Regions from separate parts of the Ureibacillus sp. 179-F W5.1 NHS genome, predicted to be linked through region 1. Evidence: riboswitches for the same ligand, from Rfam matches in the RefSeq annotation. Region 1 holds a riboswitch; each other region holds the start of a gene.
What was found. Region 1 has a riboswitch for cobalamin ahead of ACH0B5_RS14785 (hypothetical protein). Riboswitches for the same ligand answer to the same signal wherever they lie in the genome.
Positions count from the first base shown of each region.

Region 2: it holds a riboswitch for cobalamin, as region 1 does, so the genes downstream of both, ACH0B5_RS05045 (hypothetical protein) here and ACH0B5_RS14785 (hypothetical protein) in region 1, are expected to answer to the same signal.
Region 3: it holds a riboswitch for cobalamin, as region 1 does, so the genes downstream of both, ACH0B5_RS09415 (FecCD family ABC transporter permease) here and ACH0B5_RS14785 (hypothetical protein) in region 1, are expected to answer to the same signal.

Region 1 is NZ_JBIQFG010000041.1:17,566-23,745, reverse strand. Features, by position in the region: gene ACH0B5_RS14805 (hypothetical protein) at 191-343, opposite strand; gene ACH0B5_RS14800 (GNAT family N-acetyltransferase) at 381-878, opposite strand; gene ACH0B5_RS14795 (M14 family zinc carboxypeptidase) at 1,003-2,313, opposite strand; gene ACH0B5_RS14790 (M14 family zinc carboxypeptidase) at 2,633-3,676, opposite strand; gene ACH0B5_RS14785 (hypothetical protein) at 3,801-4,013, opposite strand; cobalamin riboswitch at 4,263-4,442, opposite strand; gene ACH0B5_RS14780 (MazG nucleotide pyrophosphohydrolase domain-containing protein) at 4,638-4,961, shown strand; gene ACH0B5_RS14775 (RBBP9/YdeN family alpha/beta hydrolase) at 5,024-5,569, opposite strand; partial or broken gene ACH0B5_RS14770 (2-thiouracil desulfurase family protein) at 5,690-6,153, opposite strand.
Region 2 is NZ_JBIQFG010000006.1:95,971-102,150, reverse strand. Features, by position in the region: gene cobS (adenosylcobinamide-GDP ribazoletransferase) at 1-698, opposite strand, end outside; gene ACH0B5_RS05055 (bifunctional adenosylcobinamide kinase/adenosylcobinamide-phosphate guanylyltransferase) at 710-1,279, opposite strand; gene ACH0B5_RS05050 (ABC transporter substrate-binding protein) at 1,412-2,365, opposite strand; gene ACH0B5_RS05045 (hypothetical protein) at 2,368-2,916, opposite strand; cobalamin riboswitch at 3,066-3,242, opposite strand; gene ACH0B5_RS05040 (Fur family transcriptional regulator) at 3,303-3,725, opposite strand; gene ACH0B5_RS05035 (metal ABC transporter permease) at 3,722-4,582, opposite strand; gene ACH0B5_RS05030 (metal ABC transporter ATP-binding protein) at 4,597-5,343, opposite strand; gene ACH0B5_RS05025 (endonuclease IV) at 5,492-5,734, shown strand; gene dacB (D-alanyl-D-alanine carboxypeptidase/D-alanyl-D-alanine endopeptidase) at 5,765-6,180, opposite strand, start outside.
Region 3 is NZ_JBIQFG010000017.1:224-6,403, forward strand. Features, by position in the region: gene ACH0B5_RS09410 (acyl-CoA dehydrogenase family protein) at 18-1,223, shown strand; cobalamin riboswitch at 1,303-1,492, shown strand; gene ACH0B5_RS09415 (FecCD family ABC transporter permease) at 1,674-2,657, shown strand; gene ACH0B5_RS09420 (adenosylcobinamide amidohydrolase) at 2,662-4,128, shown strand; gene ACH0B5_RS09425 (cob(I)yrinic acid a,c-diamide adenosyltransferase) at 4,125-4,685, shown strand; gene ACH0B5_RS09430 ((Fe-S)-binding protein) at 4,948-6,180, shown strand, end outside.

The DNA of each region.
Region 1 (6,180 bases):
ATTATTTTCTTAGTCTCTATTGTATTAATCTACTTTCTGTTCCCCAAAGTGTACTATCACCAATTGCAATGCCCAATTCAGCTGTATTTCCTTTCATACATGCTAAATCTACATATCCGATAAACGTATTTTGAAACTCGATACCCTTACGAATAAAATTTTTTGGCGGATTATTTACACATTGAACCCATCATGAATAGAGCTGTTCTGCAATTCGATTGTTCTCCCAACCATTTGCTAAACAAAAGTAAATATCTTTACTCCAACTTAAAATAAATTGATAATCCTCTATTTTAATAGGTCGAATTGTTATTAAAGATGTTAGGATATTTTCGTTTTTCAAAACAACCCTACTCCTTTCAGCCAAATTCTTCATAGATTTATATTAAAATCGACATATAATACTCATCCACATATTCATCATCTATCAATAAGGAATGCTTCTTTACCCCTTCCACTTCAAATCCCATTTTCTTATATAAGTTGATTGCCACGTCATTTGTTGATATGACCGTTAATTCTAATCGATGAAGCTTCACTTCCTTTGCCCATTCTAATACGTGATGAAAAAGGGCTGTTCCAACCCCTTTACCCCGACTTTCACTATGTACACCAATAACTAAATATGCTCTATGGGCGACGCGTGATGGCTTATCATTTTGAACAATGATGTAACCTAAAAGTCGATTGTTATCTACTGCTACAAACAAACTTGATTTGAGACTATTATTTAGGGAGTCCATCAGTTTTGCTAAACCATCAATAGTTATTTTTCTTTCTCCCGGAGAAAATAACATAAATCCCGAATCCTCTGCATTTTTCATGACTGTAATGACCTGTTCTGCGTCACTACCCATCCCTTTCCTTACTTTAACCATAGTTATCGGCTCCTTCTTATTTACGTAGGAGGTAATTTTATCCAAATTGATGGAATGATGCAACCCTTTAATTCGTTAAAAAAGAGGATAGCAATACCTGCCACCCTCTTCATAGAACCATTTTTTAGTTTCTTGATGTTGGATCACTAATTGAATTTGAAGCCTCTGGAATATCATCATAAACTTGCGTATCAACTTCATAAATAGATCCATCAGCAAGTCCTTGGAAAACTGCAAAGAGTGGTTGAGTAACCGTTTCTTTCAGCATACCGGCCTGCTTTTGTCCTAATGTTTGGCTTTGACCTTTAATTTCAATTAACATAATTGAAGTATCATTTAATGCAAATGCTCCTAGAGCTGTACCTGGTAAGTTTACATCAGGATATTTCTGAACAGCACCGAAATGGGATTGCCCTTTTTGCAATGTTAATGCAGATAGTGCATTAACCTGTTTAGCTAGCGTCAGAACATCTTCATCTACTTCATATTGTTCACCAGTGAATGGATCTGTATATGGATCAGCAACAACTGCAGCGAATTGGACAGGTACTGAACGATTATCCTCATCAGATACTGTATTGAAACCACGGTGATGTACATCTACATACACATCCGGTTGGAACTCTTTAAACACACTTGTAACAGTACGTGCCTCTGCTGTAACATAGAAACCACCGTATTTGCTGTTATTTGTAGATTGGGAGTTTAAGAACGAAGCAACCTCGCTAAGGTCTTGGTTCTCTACTCTAAAATCTAAATTTGGATTGTAGTCCCGGTTTTGGTCATATCCAGGAATACCATAAACGACACGTCCTTCATTATTTTGAGCTCTTTCGCTACCATCGCTATTATAGTACCACGGAGCAACCGTATCTGCTGGAAGACCGATATTTTCAGGCAACCATGTTTGATGGGTATAACGAGTTGGATACCACTTACCTTCATATTGATTATCCGCTCCTTCTGGGTTAATACGAGGCATAATCCAGATGGACACGTTTTCTAAAATTTCTTCAACTTCCTTCCCGTTGGAAGAAAGCTTTTGAATAATATCAATAGCCGCTTCAGCTCCAATTTGCTCATTCCCATGAATCTGAGCGGTAATTAATATACGTTTTTTATTTGGATCATTATCCCCAAATTTTGCTACATAAATTGGTTCCCCTTTGTCCGCTTCGGTTTGATAACCATCGGGAGCAAGGTTGGAATAGCCAGCAACTTCCAGCTTCATCTTCCCATTGGAAGAAGCTTCGAGCTTTTGTAATTTAGTTGCTAATTCTGCATTTGACATATAACTTGATAGAGAAATATTCTGGTTGTCTTCAATGTAAGGTCCGTTCGGTGTTGATTGCGGATTTGCGTAGGCAGCAGATGATACACTTACAGTTAGTGCCAACGCTGTTGGTAAAATTACTTTTGAAAACTTCTTTTCCATAAAATCCCTCCTAAGTATACTTGTCCCAATCTACAATTTATTTTGGGGCTCGAAATAGATTGTACATGATTGAAAAAGAAAACAAAACAGAATATTTTATATTTTCAGAAAATTGAGTCTTTATTAGTGTTATTTTTCAATTATTAAGGATTACAAGACTAGTAAACAAGAGATAATTTAGAATATTCCTTCTTTCCGTAGGTAAAATGGAACGTTGGCTAGAAAAAAGGTCTCACTATGTTCTTATTGATAAACCTTCTAACATAAAAAAGAAGCCATTTGAATTATTATCAAATGGCTTCGCTTATTCAACTCACAATTACTCTTCAGAAGGTCGTTGAGTTTGTGTATCTAATGTATCCCAGAAACTAATATCTGCATTTTCAATTGAACCGTCTGCGATCGCTCTAACAGTGGCATCCAACGTCGTGACCGTTTGTTTAATTAAATAACCATTACTTTTTTGACCGATTACTCGTGAAGGATCCTCATGATCAGACATTCCGCGCATTTCAAATAACAGCGTCGCTATATCATATTGGACCGCTGCACCGTTACGGCCAATATTTTCGCCGCTACCGCCATTATATTTGCCAATATGACCCCAACCCGTTGAATCAACAGCGTTGAATACGACTGCACCTAGTTTTTTGGATTTCTCTAACACTTCTGGTTTTACATTCGCGTTTGTCGGATAGAGCATTGAACCAGATACTAATTCTCCATCTCGTTCATATTCAGTACCTTGATGATGAAGGTCGATCATATAATCAATATCATACTTCTGTAGCACATTTTCGTGTAGTGCTTGTGTTTCAGGTTGTAATTTATCAACATGATCTCGATTCAAGTCAGTCCCCACTGCATTATAACGTGTTAAATGACGTCCGCCATCTGCCACGTAATCTTCAAGGGAAAAGTTTACATCACCCATTGCACCATCCGCATTTAACATCGGTACAATAAGAACATTTACATTTTCAAGAACACCCTTTGTTTTATTTGTACCAAGATGCTTAATAAACTCTAAAGCACCTTCAGTTGTTAATTGTTCATTTCCGTGCTGTTGAGTTAAAATTAGTACAGTTGGATTGCTTGGGTCAGTCATATATTTTGCTAAATAAATATCTCTATTTTTCACTGTTTGACCAATAACTTCAAGCTCCATTGCTTCTTGTTTTGCATCTTGGGTTTTCAAGTATTTTACCATTTCTTCGTAAGTATATAGATTAGAAGTTTGAATCGATTCGTTTCCATTATAGTTTGGTCCTTCACCGACAGCATAAACAGGCAACGCAGATGGTGCAACAGCTCCTAATGTCATCATTCCCGTTAACGATAGTGCAAACAATTTCTTTTTCATCTTAACCCCTCCACATTCAAAAGTCTGAATATTTACATTATTCATAAATTAATATAATCTATCATTACTTTGAATGTATATAGAGGAAAACTATCATTATTTATTACTAAATATAGTCCCTTTATCATAATTTACCATTTTCAATATTATCTTTGGTGCCCAATAACTCCTTCTTTACCTTTAAATAAGCATAATTAATTTCTTTATAATCATTTTGATGATCATCGATTAATTGGAGGAGAAAATCCTTTAACGTCTCTGTTTTCTCGCCGAGCATATTCTCCATAATATATACTTTAAATTGCTCTTCATAAAAAGCTCTTGAATGTGATGGCATTTCTCCCACTCCCTTTCATACCATAAAACTTTCTTTCCTGTGAGTTCCACAAATATACTGGTAACCTACTACCGTACTAATAACATCCATCTGATAAGCCTCCTTTTTTACATAACCCAAATAAAAAAGCTACTCCTGAGTTCAGAAATAGCTTTGGACTTATCTATGCATACTTAAAAAGCGTAAAAAAACCGATTTTTTTTACGTTCAATTTCGCACAGAACACCACCTATTTCCACGTAGGTATTTGGTGTGTACTAGAATTAGGCAGGTCTCCTGACTTCTCATCAACACAAATCAACGCCTTCCCATTTACACAGTGGCATCTATTGATTTGCTCCGAATTCACAGTTGCGGGACAGTGTTGGATTTTCACCAAGCTTCCCTTTTAAGCTTATTCTCATAAGCACCTATTCTTACACGTTATGTAATTACTATATATTATACCTAAAAAACAAAAGGATTAAAATATTCAAACTATTGTTTTGAAAATGAGTACCTTCTCCATATAGCGTATGGATAATGTTGCAGGCGTTTAAATACTTGGCACTAACAGCCTTTTCCCATTATTCATGTTTTCTGATATGCTGAAAATATTGTGGTTATTGAAGGGGGTATTTAGTTATGAATGTGAATGAATTTCAAGAATGGGTTAAAGTCTATTATGAAAAAAGAGGATGGTCAGAGTTAGATATATTTATTCGAATCGGTTTTTTAGCTGAGGAGACGGGCGAAGTTGCACGGGCAATTCGAACACTTGAAATTGGAAGAGATCGACCTGATGAAAGTAATGGAACTTTAGAACGGCAAAAACAAGAATTAACCGAAGAACTCGGAGATGTATTAGGCAATCTTATTGTAATTGCTAACAAATACGATATTTCTTTAGAAGATGTTTTCCAGTCCCATCGTGATAAGTTAGATAAGCGGTATAAACTATTAAAATGACTATTTACATAATGAAACCTCTTTAGAAAGTTACATTCTAAAGAGGCGTTTTTTCCTTAGTATTAACCTAACCAGTTAGCCTTCACTAACTTCTCAACAACAGGCATATTAACGATTCCTTCTCCGGATGTAAAGTGTCCACCAATTGGTAATAAAATAAATGGACATTCCAACAAATTAGATAGTTCATATGTTAGTTTCCAATGAATAATTTGATCCGTTTTAGAAGAAATGACATAAGCATCCCCAATCAAATCTTTCCAACAACCTTCATCTAGGTTTTTGAAATAAGGTTGAAATTGTGGGAAATTTTCAACCTCCTCTACGAAACCAGAAACTAAAATGGCTCCTTTCACTTTTACATGATGTCGTTGTAAGTATCTTAAGAACGTAACACACCCTAAACTATGACATATAAAATAAGCATCTTCAGGGGTTGTAATTCCCCTTTCCAAATCAAAATCCCATTGCGTTACATTAGCTTCGGTAGGATCTGTGTATGGAATAATGTGAATATCAAAATCATCCTTAAATTTTTGTCCAATGTTAGATAGCCAATTTATTTCTGGCGAACCTCCATAACCATCGATTAAATATAATTTATTCATAGAATGATTCTCCTTTTAATTTAATAAAAAACACCCCTCCAGATAGGGATATATCCAAAGGAGTAATAGCGAAGAAATTTTAAAATGCTAATACTAGTAACGATTGCTAGAATATTGCTATTAAATTTCATCTTTTAATTTTTCTAACTCTAGTTCAGATATAACACTGATACCATTCGTTTTTAATAACGCTGTTGTTACACCCGCTCCGTTTATTTGTTCTCCAATAAACTTTCCGTTATTTATTTTTTGACTACCACATGATGGACTAAATACTTTCAACACTACATATGTAGCTTTCATTTCTTTTGCTATCTCAAGGGTTTTTCTAGCACCCTTCAAATATAATTCGGTGACGTCATTCCCAGAGCGTTCCATCACTTTTGCTTTTCCTGCCAAAACATCAAAACCTCACCGTTAATAATCTCAGCTGGTTCCCTAGGTGTTTCAAAACCTCCTAATAGCTCTGGACAAATAGGGATGGCCTTCTGATCATCGATTAATTTTTGAATTGTACTATCCGAACATGACGTACCATTGTACCTTACTGGGTTTCCAGCTAAACACGAACTAACTAATATCATCTTTTTCCCCACCCCATATAAAGACTT
Region 2 (6,180 bases), on a different contig from region 1:
ATGCCTCCGAAATTTTTCATCGTCCATTTTCGGTAAATGAAAACAAACAGTACCATAGAGATAAATATTAGAAATGCTACATTGTTAAAAAGATAGAAAGTCAATGTGCAAAATAGGACTGTATAGAAGATAAGGGCAATCCAAATCTTTTTCACATTCACTTTGGATTTAAAATAAACGGCCAATCCTTCTTCTTTCCCATTAGGGGTTGTTAAGAAAAATAGTAATAGAGCTATTCTACTTAAAAAAGGAATGACGAATAAAAACAACATAAAAATGCTATTTCCTTGATAAATAATTTCATATATAAAACCGACTTTTAAAAGGATTAAAACAAATAAACTGATGGCACCAAAGGCTCCTACACGAGAATCGTCCAAAATAGCAAGTCTTCTTTTTTGATCTTGGTAGGAAAAATAAGCATCGCTCATATCAATCCAACCATCTAAATGGAGACCGCCAGTCATAATAATACCTGCTACTACTAGAATAATAGCCAATAACAAGGGGGAAAACTGAAAAAATGCATCGTTCAGTATTATTATAATGCTAAGGGAAGTTCCCATTAAAACACCTAATAACGGCAAAAAGTAAAACATGGCAGATATAGTTTTTTCATTCATAGTCAACTGTTTACGAATAGGGAAAGAAGAAAAAAATTGAAATGATAATAGAAGTCCAATCAAATGATGTTTCATAGTTCTCCTCCCTACTTCCAACGTTTCCTTAAACTATAGTCCATTTCGTATGCTTCGTCACACTTTTCAACAATCCATTGATGCATTTTCCCTAATAGGGAGCAATATCGATTCACTTCTGAAAACTTAGATTGAGCTTCATCCAATAATTCATTTGATACAAGCAATAAAATACAATCATTTACTTCTTTCCATTTTAGTACTTGTTCCTTTAACGCTTGTATATATCGGTTTATTTCATGTGTCCTTGCCTCTCCATTTAATAACTCCGTTTTATAGAGCACATTATTTAACCAAGTAGTAAGACAATCCCACACAACGATAGGATGTTCTGCAAACAACTCGTCATTAAATACTAAGTCATCTACAATTTCAATTGTTTCCCATTGAACGGAAGAGTTGAATCGATCTTGTTGATGACGTTTAATTCGTTCTGCCATCTCCTCATCAATTGCTACCCCAGATGCAATATAAAGTAGACGCTTTCGGTCATAGATTTGAAAAAGTTGCTTCGCATAACGTTCTGCGAAGGCACTTTTCCCACTACGAACACCGCCAGTAATAAAAATGATTTTCCCCATAAATAGCTCCTCGAAAAAATTCACAAAATAAATACGTTCTTTCCCCTATTAACCATATCAAATAAAATAAAAAAAATCTGCTATCTTTCTACGGCTAAGCATCGTAGTCATCAAGCAGATTTATTTACTTAATTATTCATTAAATAATTCTGGGTAAATCGTTTTGGCAATCATTTCAACTGCTTCACCGATACGTGGTCCTGGACGATCCATAATATCCGCATTTAATAGATACACTTCTTTATTTTGAACTGCTGAAATTGTAGACCATCCTTCTCTAGCTAATATTTCACCCTTTGGATCTTCTATATAATTTACCGTCGAAACAATCGCTTCAGGATTTCTTGTAATTAGATCTTCTTCTGTTACTGCAAACCATCCTTGTTGATCAGCATAAATATTTTCCACACCTGCTGCCTCAATCATTTCTTGTTGGAATGTACCAGAACCGATAGACCAAATGTCTGGAGCTGGTGAAATTTCAAAATAAACTTTTTTCTTTTGTTCAATCGACTTTGTTTTTTCTTGAACAGCTGCAATTTGAGATTGAATATCTTCTACAACTTGTTTTCCTTCTTCTTCCACTCCCATTACTTCAGCCATTTGTTCGATATCACCATAAACATCGTTAATAGAAGTTGCTGATTGAATAACGAATACTTTAAGTCCTGCGCTTTCCAATTGGTCAATTTGAGCTTCTTCTCCAGTTGTATAAGCAAATACGACATCTGGATTTAATTCAATAATACGTTCCGTATTTACCGTCATGGAATCTGTTACACGTTCGATTTTTAAAGCTTCCTCCGGATATGTATCATATTCCGATGCTCCAATAATTTGATCCCCTACACCTAGCTCGAATAAAATTTCTGTATTACTTGGTTGTAGAGAAACGATTTTTTCAGGGACTTCTTCAAAAGTTACTTCTTGTCCACGGTCATCTACTACTGTATAGGGACCACTTTCTTCCGTACTGTTTGTTTTTGAAGCTGTATCATTCGTAGCTTTTTGTTCCCCATCAGAACAACCAACTAATAGCAATGAGATGGCAAGTGGTGCCATCCACTTCTTGTTGAAAAATTTCATCGTCACACTTCCTCTTTTTTTCTTTTTTTATTAGGATAGGATTTACTTATAAATGGGACTTCTTCAATACCATGCATTTTATTTGTATAAACAGCCATAACAAAAAATACATTGGCTAGTAGCCCTAAATAATTAAATAGTATTTCCGGTACTTCCCTCTCCTCACTTACTTTATGAAGAGCCCGGTAAGATTTTTTCGCTTCGCTACGACAAATATGTAAAAATGTTGCAGCTAGACACCCTTGAGGCAGTAAAAATTGCTTTATCTCTTCCCCCACTTGTTCAACATAAAAATCATATCGACTGCTTAACCAACTTAAATCTTCTTCTGTTACCGATAACTTCCCACGAACTGATCCATTTACGTGATAGGCCATCGGATGGATTTTGTGCAAATCATCTAAAACAACTCGGCAATTCTCCTCTTCTTGCAACAAAGGCAATACTACCCCTATTTTTGTTGTAAGAGAATCAGTTCGAATCTCGAAGTCAACTAGACAACTTTTCTCCCTCATAAATGGATAGCAGCTGTAACGGCTATCTTTTCGAATAGGAACACCCCTTTCTTAGTGATAACATCCCTTCGGATAGGAAAGCATGGCAATAAAAAAGCCAACCGAGAACGGATGGCATAAATTACAATATAGAACAAAAAAATTATAAAATAATGCCGCACATTCTCTTTAGTTCCGAAGAGGTTTGTTACGATCAGAAAAAGATAGGTCTCCTGGCTCGTGTTTATCGTTTCAAGAGCCTTCCCATCCCTTTAGACAGTGGCATTTTCTTGAAACAAACACATACAGTTGCGGACACAGCTTCGGCATCTCACCGAATTCCCTATTAAGCGTATCATCGCATCTTTTTCCTGCAAACGTATTCACTTAATTGCAATGTATCATATTTTCTCAAATAAATGAACAGTAATTTTTAAAGGAAGTTAAACGGTTTCATGTACACAATTTTGGCATTTCCCGTAAATCTCAAATTTATGGGATTCGATCGCACAATCTGGCAATTTCTCTTGTATCATTTCCATTGGACAAACAGAAATTTCCTTCACTTTTCCACACTCCATACATATAAAATGATGATGATGGTGTTCTGATTCACAATGCATTCGGAAATTTCTTTCGCCATTTAGCTCGGTTTCTTCTAATATGCCAAGATCAACAAAAGTAGCTAAATTTCGGTAAATTGTATCAAAACTCATTCCCGGGAAATCCTTTTTCAATACAGAAAGGAGATCTCGAGCAGTTAAATACTTATCCGTATCTTCAAACATATTCAAAATTAGCTCACGTTTATCTGTTTTTTTATAACCGTTATCTTTTAAAATTTCCCATGCTCTCGTAATATTCATTTAACTGCTCCCCTTCCTTGCTTTAAATGTAGAATGATCTTTTTTGTTATTATAACAATTAATAGGATAAGTATAGAAGTAACAACAATCGTTCCACCGGGTGCTAGGTTTAAATAAAAGGCACTGACCAATCCGATAATCACAGCAGCTTCCCCAAACAAAATGGAATAAATGATTGTTTGTTTAAAGCCCCGTGCTATTCGCATACTTGCCGCAACTGGAAGAGTAATTAAAGAAGAAACTAATAGTATACCGACAATTCGCATACTTGCTGCGATGACTAACGCCACAACAATCATAAATAAAAAGTGAATCCATTTTGCGGGTAGGCCACTCGCATTGGCATATTCCTCATCAAAGGATAAAACGAACATTTCTTTGAAAAAAGCAAATAAAAATAAAAAGACAACGATCGCAATACCGATGACAACCCATAAATCTTGTCTAGAAACAGCCGAAACAGAGCCAAATAAATAGCTCATTAAATCTGTATTAAAGCCACTAGCTAATGAAATAAAAATGGCGCTAAGACCAATTCCCCCCGACATAATAATCGGTATGGCAAGCTCTTCATAATGTTTATAAAGTCTACGTAATCGTTCAATTAAAATGGATCCACTAACCGATGCAATAATTCCTAAATAAATTGGATTTAATAATGCAAAGGCAGTGAAAGTTTGACTTAAATATAAACTTCCTGCAATTCCCGCTAATGTCACATGGGACAATGCATCCGCAATAAGGGACATTCTTCTTACAACAATAAATACACCTAATACCGGTGCAATCACTCCAATAATTAGCCCTGAGAAAAAGGCATTTTGTAAAAATTCATAGTTTAAAATTGCTTCAATCATTTGCCTTCTCCTCTTTAATGAATCTTTCGAACCGCATGGCCATACCAATTATCCAATTGATTTTGTGAAATCGTATCAAAATCCTCTTTATATCCATGGAAATGGATCGTTTGGTTTAAACAAGCTACATGGCTAATACGGTTGGAAACGGTATCGACATCATGGGTAACTAAAATAATTGTTTTATTTTGTTCCTCGTTTAAAGTTGCTAACATATCATAAAATGATTGGACATTTTCATGATCGATTCCGACAGTCGGTTCATCTAAAATTAAAATTTTCGGGTTAGAAATCAATGCTCTAGCAATAAACACCCGTTGTTGTTGACCACCTGAAAGTTGGCCGATATTACGGGAGCGGAACGCTTCCATTCCAACGGATTTCAATGCTTCCTCTACTTTTAAGTCAACATCTTTTGGCATTCGTTTAAATAACCCAACTTTTTTTGTTAATCCACTTTTTACGACTTCTTCTACTGTTGCTGGGAAGCCTGAATTAAATGCATTGGATTTTTGAGAAACATAGCCAATCCATTCCCTTTGACGAAAGGCATCAATGGGTTGCCCGAACAATTGAATTTCTCCTGTCATCGGTTTCAATAATCCTAGCAATAATTTTAATAGAGTGGATTTACCTGAACCATTCGGACCAAGTATCGCCAGAAATGCCCCTTCATCCACTTTAAACGATATGTTTTTTAATACTTGTGTATATTCATATTGAAAAGACACGTTTTTCATTTCAATCAATGTTTGACTCATTTTTTCTCTTCTTTCTAATTCATAATCATTACGATTTACAATTTGTTAGTATAGTCTATTCATTGCTAAATGTAAAGGGACCAATCTTAAAAAGAAATACAAAGATCCCTTTAACGAATACATCCATTATTAGAAAGGAATGTCATCTTTGAAACAAGTTGAATTTATTGAACAGTTTTTAACAAAATCGGATAAAGAGATTGTGAAATTCGCAAGACAATACGATATTGATTTAACCTTGGAGGAAGTGCAACGTTTAAGACCGCTTTCCCAAAAAGCTTCTATTACATGGCTTATTACAGGTATCCCCAACTCTTTTTTAAAGGAAGTCGAAAGTATTATTGGAAAGAAAAAATTAAAAAAACTTCTAAAATATTTAGAGAACTATTGAAAAGGAGAGGTTTCCAAATCGGAACCTCTCTTAATAATCCTTAATGATTTGTTTCACGACTTCATCAATAGCAGAAAGCATAACGGCTGTTTGATGTTGGGTCATAATTGCAAAGGCATATGTTTTCCCACTATTTGCTTTGACATATCCAGCTAACGTATAGACACCTGTAATGTGTCCCGTTTTGGCAATGACACGATTTTCGTATATCCCTTCGTTAAATCGATTTTTTAAAGATCCCCCAATTAATCGATCGGATTGTCCCCCAATTGGTAAACTTTTATATAAAATGTTAAACTGGGGTTCCATTTGAATGTTCGTTAACAAATGGGTTAATTCGTTCGCTGATACGCGATTATTATGGGACATGCCCGAACCGTCTTCTAACGTCCATTGTTCCATATCGAGTCCTAGTAGCGCACCGTATTCTTGTAGTGCTTTTATTC
Region 3 (6,180 bases), on a different contig from region 1:
TTTAGGAGATGGGTCATTTGAAACAATTGTTTGTAAAAACAGAACCGCAACGTTTTTGGATAGAAAAGTTGGCAACGTTAGAGGAACCATTTAAAAAGGCTGCTCAACAAATCGACGAACAATCGCAATTTCCCCTTGAACATATTCATCAATTACGTCAAATCGGCTATACAAAATTAACTTTACCGAAACAGTTAGGGGGAGAAGGTTTTAATGTTTATGATTCGATTCTCCTCCAAGAAACATTAGGGAGTTATGATGGTAGTACCGCTTTAGCTATAGGCTGGACTCTATTAACTGTAGGAGAGTTATATGAAAATCAATATTGGGAGCCATCAAAATTATCAGCTTTTGCAAAAGAAGTAGAAAAAGGAGCTATTATTAATCGGGCAGTAAGCGAAATTGCAACAGGTAGTCCTATTCGAGGGGGAAGACCGGGCACATCGGCTAAAAGGGAAGGGAATCATTGGGTAATTAACGGGCGCAAAAGCTATACAACGGGATCCTTTGCCCTTGATTATTTCTTAACTTCCGCATGGATTGAAGAAAAAGAACAAATTGGCTTCTTTTTAATTCATAAAGATAACTCCGGTGTTTCGATTGAAGAAACGTGGGATGTGATGGCGATGCGAGGTACAGCTAGTCACGATTTAGTCCTTGAAAATGTCCATGTTGATCAATCAGACTTAGTTGAGTTACCGAATAATAGTGCTAGTTTTAAGTTGAACGGTTGGTTACTTCTTATTCCTGCAACCTATTTAGGAATAGCTCAAGCGGCGCAGGATTATGCCCTTCAGTTTGCCAATACCCATTCTCCAAACAGTATAAAAGGAACGATTGCTTCTTTACCTAACGTTCAATCCTTACTAGGTGAAATCGAATTAGAATTAGCGAAGGCACGTTTTACATTATATGGAGCTGCCCAAAGTTATGTAGAATTCAAAGGGAAAGAAAAAGAAGGTAAAAGAGTAACGGAAGAGGAAAAAATAACGATCATGAATGCTGTAAACGTCGCAAAACATGTCGTAACGAATGGGGCAATCCAAGTAGTAGATAAGGCTATGCGAGTAGTTGGGGCAAAAAGTTTGCAACGGACAAATCCTCTTCAACGGTTTTATCGAGATGTTCGTGCAGGTCTACATAATCCGCCTATGGATGATATAACGATTAAAAAGTTAGCCGAATCAGCTTTGCAAGAGACGGCAAAAAATAATTCTTTATAGGAGAGTTATTTAATTACCTTTTTCTATTAAAATCTTTCTATACAATTGTTTTTTATAAGTTATAATGTGGAAGAACAACTTCATAATGACACATAAAGGTTCTTATAGCGATTTTGTTATAAGAGTAAAAGGGAAGTCGGTGAAATTCCGACGCTGTCCCGCAACTGTAAATGGGAGCGTGCCTTACAGTCCACTGTTACAAAAGTAATGGGAAGGGAAGGTTTGCGATGAACATGAGCCAGGAGACCTGCCTTTATGGTTAGGAATAGCACCTTACGAGGATAAGGGAGGCAGTAAAGATGGAGTGTTTATTTTTCGATTTTTCAAAGTCTCTCGTAAACTGAGAGACTTTTTATTTTGCCTTTTGGGAGGTATTGAAACAATGACAATATTATTTATGATAAATAGATTACTAGAAAATAGGAATGAGGGAACAGTGTGAAAAGAAAAATGTTCTTCGCCTATAGTTCCTCTATCGGAATATTATTAATTAGCATTTGGTTAGGTGTCTCCATAGGAACAGCAGAAGTACCCTTTTCAACATTGTGGGATAAAGAAACGAATGAAAGTGCCTACAACATTTTATGGAGTATACGTATGCCCCGGGTTGTTTTAGCTGGTTTAGTAGGCGCCGCATTAGCGATTGCGGGAGCTGCGTTTCAAGGCTTATTGAAAAATCCACTGGCGGACCCTTATACATTAGGTATTTCTTCGGGGGCATCTGTTGGAGCGGTAGCAACAATTTTCTTTGGACTTTCCCTTCCTATAATAGGTTCATATTCGTTACCTTTTGTAGGGATGATATGTGCCTTTTTGACAATGGTTCTTGTTTTAACCTTTGCTCGACTCGTGGATCGAACGATGAAAATGGAAACGCTCATTTTAACCGGGGTCATTTTTAGTTCCTTTTTAGGTTCTTGTATTTCTTTAATGATTGCCCTAACAGGAGAACAATTACGTGAAATTATGGGTTGGCTTTTAGGTAGTGTTTCCATGCGCGGATGGCCGTACGTTCAAATGATTGTACCCTTTATTATTATTGGAACAATTATTATATGGCTCAACCGAAGAGAGTTGAATGCCATGATGTATGGAGACGAACGGGCCCAATCGTTAGGGGTAAATGTAAAGAAAAGTAAGTATGCAATACTAGCTGGAGGTTCCATGTTAACAGGGGCAGCCGTTGCTGTTTCGGGTACAATCGGATTTGTTGGTTTAGTTGTGCCTCATATGACAAGAATGCTATGGGGAGCAGACCACCGTCATCTATTGGTTTTGTCCTTTTTTAACGGAGCTAGTCTATTAATTATTTGTGATTTAGTTTCCCGAACGATTATTTCCCCTTCAGAACTACCGATAGGTGTAATTACAGCCTTTATAGGGGCACCTGTTTTTTCATTTATATTTTATAAACAAAGAAAAAGTAGGGGGTGAGGTTATGTTAAAGGTCCAAAATATTTCTGGAGGTTATGGTTCAACTCCAATACTTTCGAACATTTCCTTTGAAGTGGAAAAAGGGAAAATGTTAGGTATTCTTGGTCCAAATGGTTGTGGGAAATCCACTTTATTAAAAGTGATTAGCGGCATTATGAAACCATCAACGGGAACTGTTTATGTTGATGGTAAAGAAATTAAAGATTACTCTCCGAAACAATTAGCAAAAAAAATGACGGTTTTACCACAGCTACATGCAACAGCTTTTTCGAATACGGTTCGAGATACCGTTTCCCTAGGACGTTATCCTCACCAGTCTGGATTTTTTTCCAGTTGGAAAACAGAAGATGAAAAAGCAGTTGTTAATGCAATGGAACAAACAGGCGTAAGGAAATTTGAAAAAGCTCAATTGGAATATTTATCGGGAGGAGAGCAACAGCGGGTTTTTATAGCTCAAGCTTTAGCCCAATGTTCTAGTTTACTTTTACTTGATGAACCGACAAACCATTTAGATATTGCCCATCAAAAGCAAATATTAGATATGATTCGCAAGGAAGTAACGAATCACGACTTAACGGTTGTTTCTGTTTTTCATGATATTAATTTAGCTTCACTATATTGTGATGAAATTTTATTAATGGAGGATGGAAAAGTAAGGGCAAAGGGTGTTCCCCATGAAGTATTAATCGATGATCAAATAATGGATGTATATAAAGCAAGAATTTCAATGCAAGCCCATCCGGAGCAACCAAAACCTCAAATGACAATATTACCTGATTTAAACGAGCTTGCAAAGGAAAAGGTAATTACAGTAGAGAATATAAAAATAACAGATGAATACGTTGAATGTAAATCTGCTTTTCCTTTACGGGTTTTATCTTCAGCAGTTCATAATGCTGGATTAGGTTGGTATTCAAATTTTATTAATCGAACTGTTCAACAAGATTATAATATTTATCAAGTGAAAGAAGAGTTTTTACAATATTTAATCGAAGAAGGGTTTTCCCCTACGAATACGGTCGGCATGATGACGGCAGTTCATACGAAAAACGCTATTGTAAAACAATATGAAGCTCCTTTTGGAAGCGTTATCGTTATGGTCACAGCAGGAATTGGAAACGCAATAGATGTATCCCGTTCATATGATAGGGATAATAAGAATCATGTTGGAACGATTAATACGTGGGTAATTGTTAACGGAAAATTATCTGATGAAGCATTTGTTCAAGGCATGATGACTGCAACAGAAGCGAAAACGAAAGCATTACATCATGAAAAGGTGTATGATACCATTTCTAATACGATGGCAACAGGTACACCGACCGATAGCTTACTTATTGCGGCGACTCAGCAGGGAGAATATATGCAATATGGTGGGCCTATTACAGAAGTTGGTAAAGTAATAGGGAGGGGCGTTTTTGAAGCGACAGTGGAAGCAATTCAAATTTATCGAAGAGGGGCGTTACAATGAAACTGTACACGAAAACAGGGGATAAAGGAAAAACGAGCTTAATGGGCGGACGTGTCAATAAGGACGATTTACGTGTAGAAGCTTATGGCACTATTGATGAATTAAATTCTTTTATTGGTAAAGCGATAACGGAATTAGACTCAACGATTTTTCAAGATTTAATTGAAGACTTACAAACGATTCAGCATGAATTATTTGACTGTGGCGGAGATTTGGCCAATGTAATGAAGGAACGACAATATACTCTACAAGAATCATCCATTGAGGTGCTAGAAAAACGTATTGATACTTTATCTGATGAAGCACCTCCATTAAAAAGATTTATTTTGCCAGGCGGAACATCGGCAGCTGCAACTCTTCACATTGCTCGTACTGTTACACGTCGTGCAGAGCGGAGAGTAGTGACGTTAATGAACGAAAAAGAAGATGTTCCTACCGTTGTACAAAAGTATTTAAATCGATTATCGGATTATTTCTTTGCAGCGGCCCGTGTTGTCAATTTCCGTTTACAAGTAAGTGATGTGGAATATATTCGAGGCGGAGATGTATTTAAATAATGTAATTAAAACAATCCTACATAAATAGGATTGTTTTTTATTTTGAAAAGAAGGTATAAATAGAAAAAAGACGAATAAAGAAAGAAAATTTTAATATAATTAGAAATTTCCGAACAATACATTGACTGAATGCTCATTCATATTTTACAATAAAAACAGAATAATAAGAGATTTCTAATCAATGCTAATCATAATTATAGGTTGATAGGAATAATCAATAGAAACAGAAACAAAGGGGAAAAAGAGATAAGGGGGAGAAGAAATGAATGCATTATTAATTGCAAACTGGGTGTTGTTTATTGCGGTCGTGCTATACGCAGTAGGATTGTTTGTTTATCTGTTAAAAACACGATATGAGTTTGTAAAGCTTGGGAAGAAAGAAGAATTTAATGACAATGTTATGATGCGACTCGAAAAAATTTGGGTCAATGTTTTTGGACAATCTAAATTATTAAAAGATAAAAAAAGCGGATTTATCCATGTTTTATTTTTCTATGGATTTCTTCTCGTTCAATTAGGGGCTATAGATTTTATCTGGAAAGGATTAGCTCCAGGATCACACCTTCCATTAGGACAACTATATCAAGTATTTACGTTATTTGAGGAAATTGTAGCTGCGGTCATTTTAGTTGCCGTTTTTGGAGCTTTTTATCGTCGGTATATTGAAAAGCTCGTTCGTCTAAAACGAGGTTGGAAAAATGGACTAGTATTAATTTTTATTGGTGGATTAATGGTTTCCACATTAGTTGGAAACGGCATGGGAATTATTTGGCATAATCATGGCTTAACTGGTAGTGAGCCGATTGCCTCAGGAATTGCTGCTATATTTAGTTTCTTACCAGCTGAAGCTGCTGCAGTAGGATTTTATATTATGTGGTGGGTACACTTACTGATTTTATTAACATTCTTAGTGTATGTTCCGCAATCAAAGCATTTCCATCTTATCTCTGGCCCTGTAAACGTTTACTTCCACAGATTAGACCGTGCTGGTACGCTTCGCCCAATTAATTTCGATGCGATGGAAGAGGCGGAAGATGAAGAAGAAATGCCTTCCTTTGGTGTTGGTAAAATTACAGACTTTACTCAAAAACAATTAATCGATTTATACGCATGTGTAGAATGCGGCCGTTGTACGAATATGTGCCCTGCAACGGGAACAGGTAAAATGCTGTCCCCGATGGATTTAATCGTTAAGTTACGTGATCATTTAACTTTTACAGGTGCTGTTACAACGAAACAAAAGCCTTGGGTTCCTGCTTTTGCCTTTAACAATTCAAAGGGCAATCAACTTGCAATGGCTGCAGGGGCAGAAGGGGCAATCGTTGAGGATATTTATAGTCCATCATTAATCGGAGACGTTATTACAGAAGAGGAAATTTGGGCTTGTACAACATGCCGAAACTGTGAAGACCAATGTCCTGTTATGAATGAACATGTAGATAAAATCATTGATCTTCGCCGTTATTTAACGATGACAGAAGGAAAAGTAAATTCC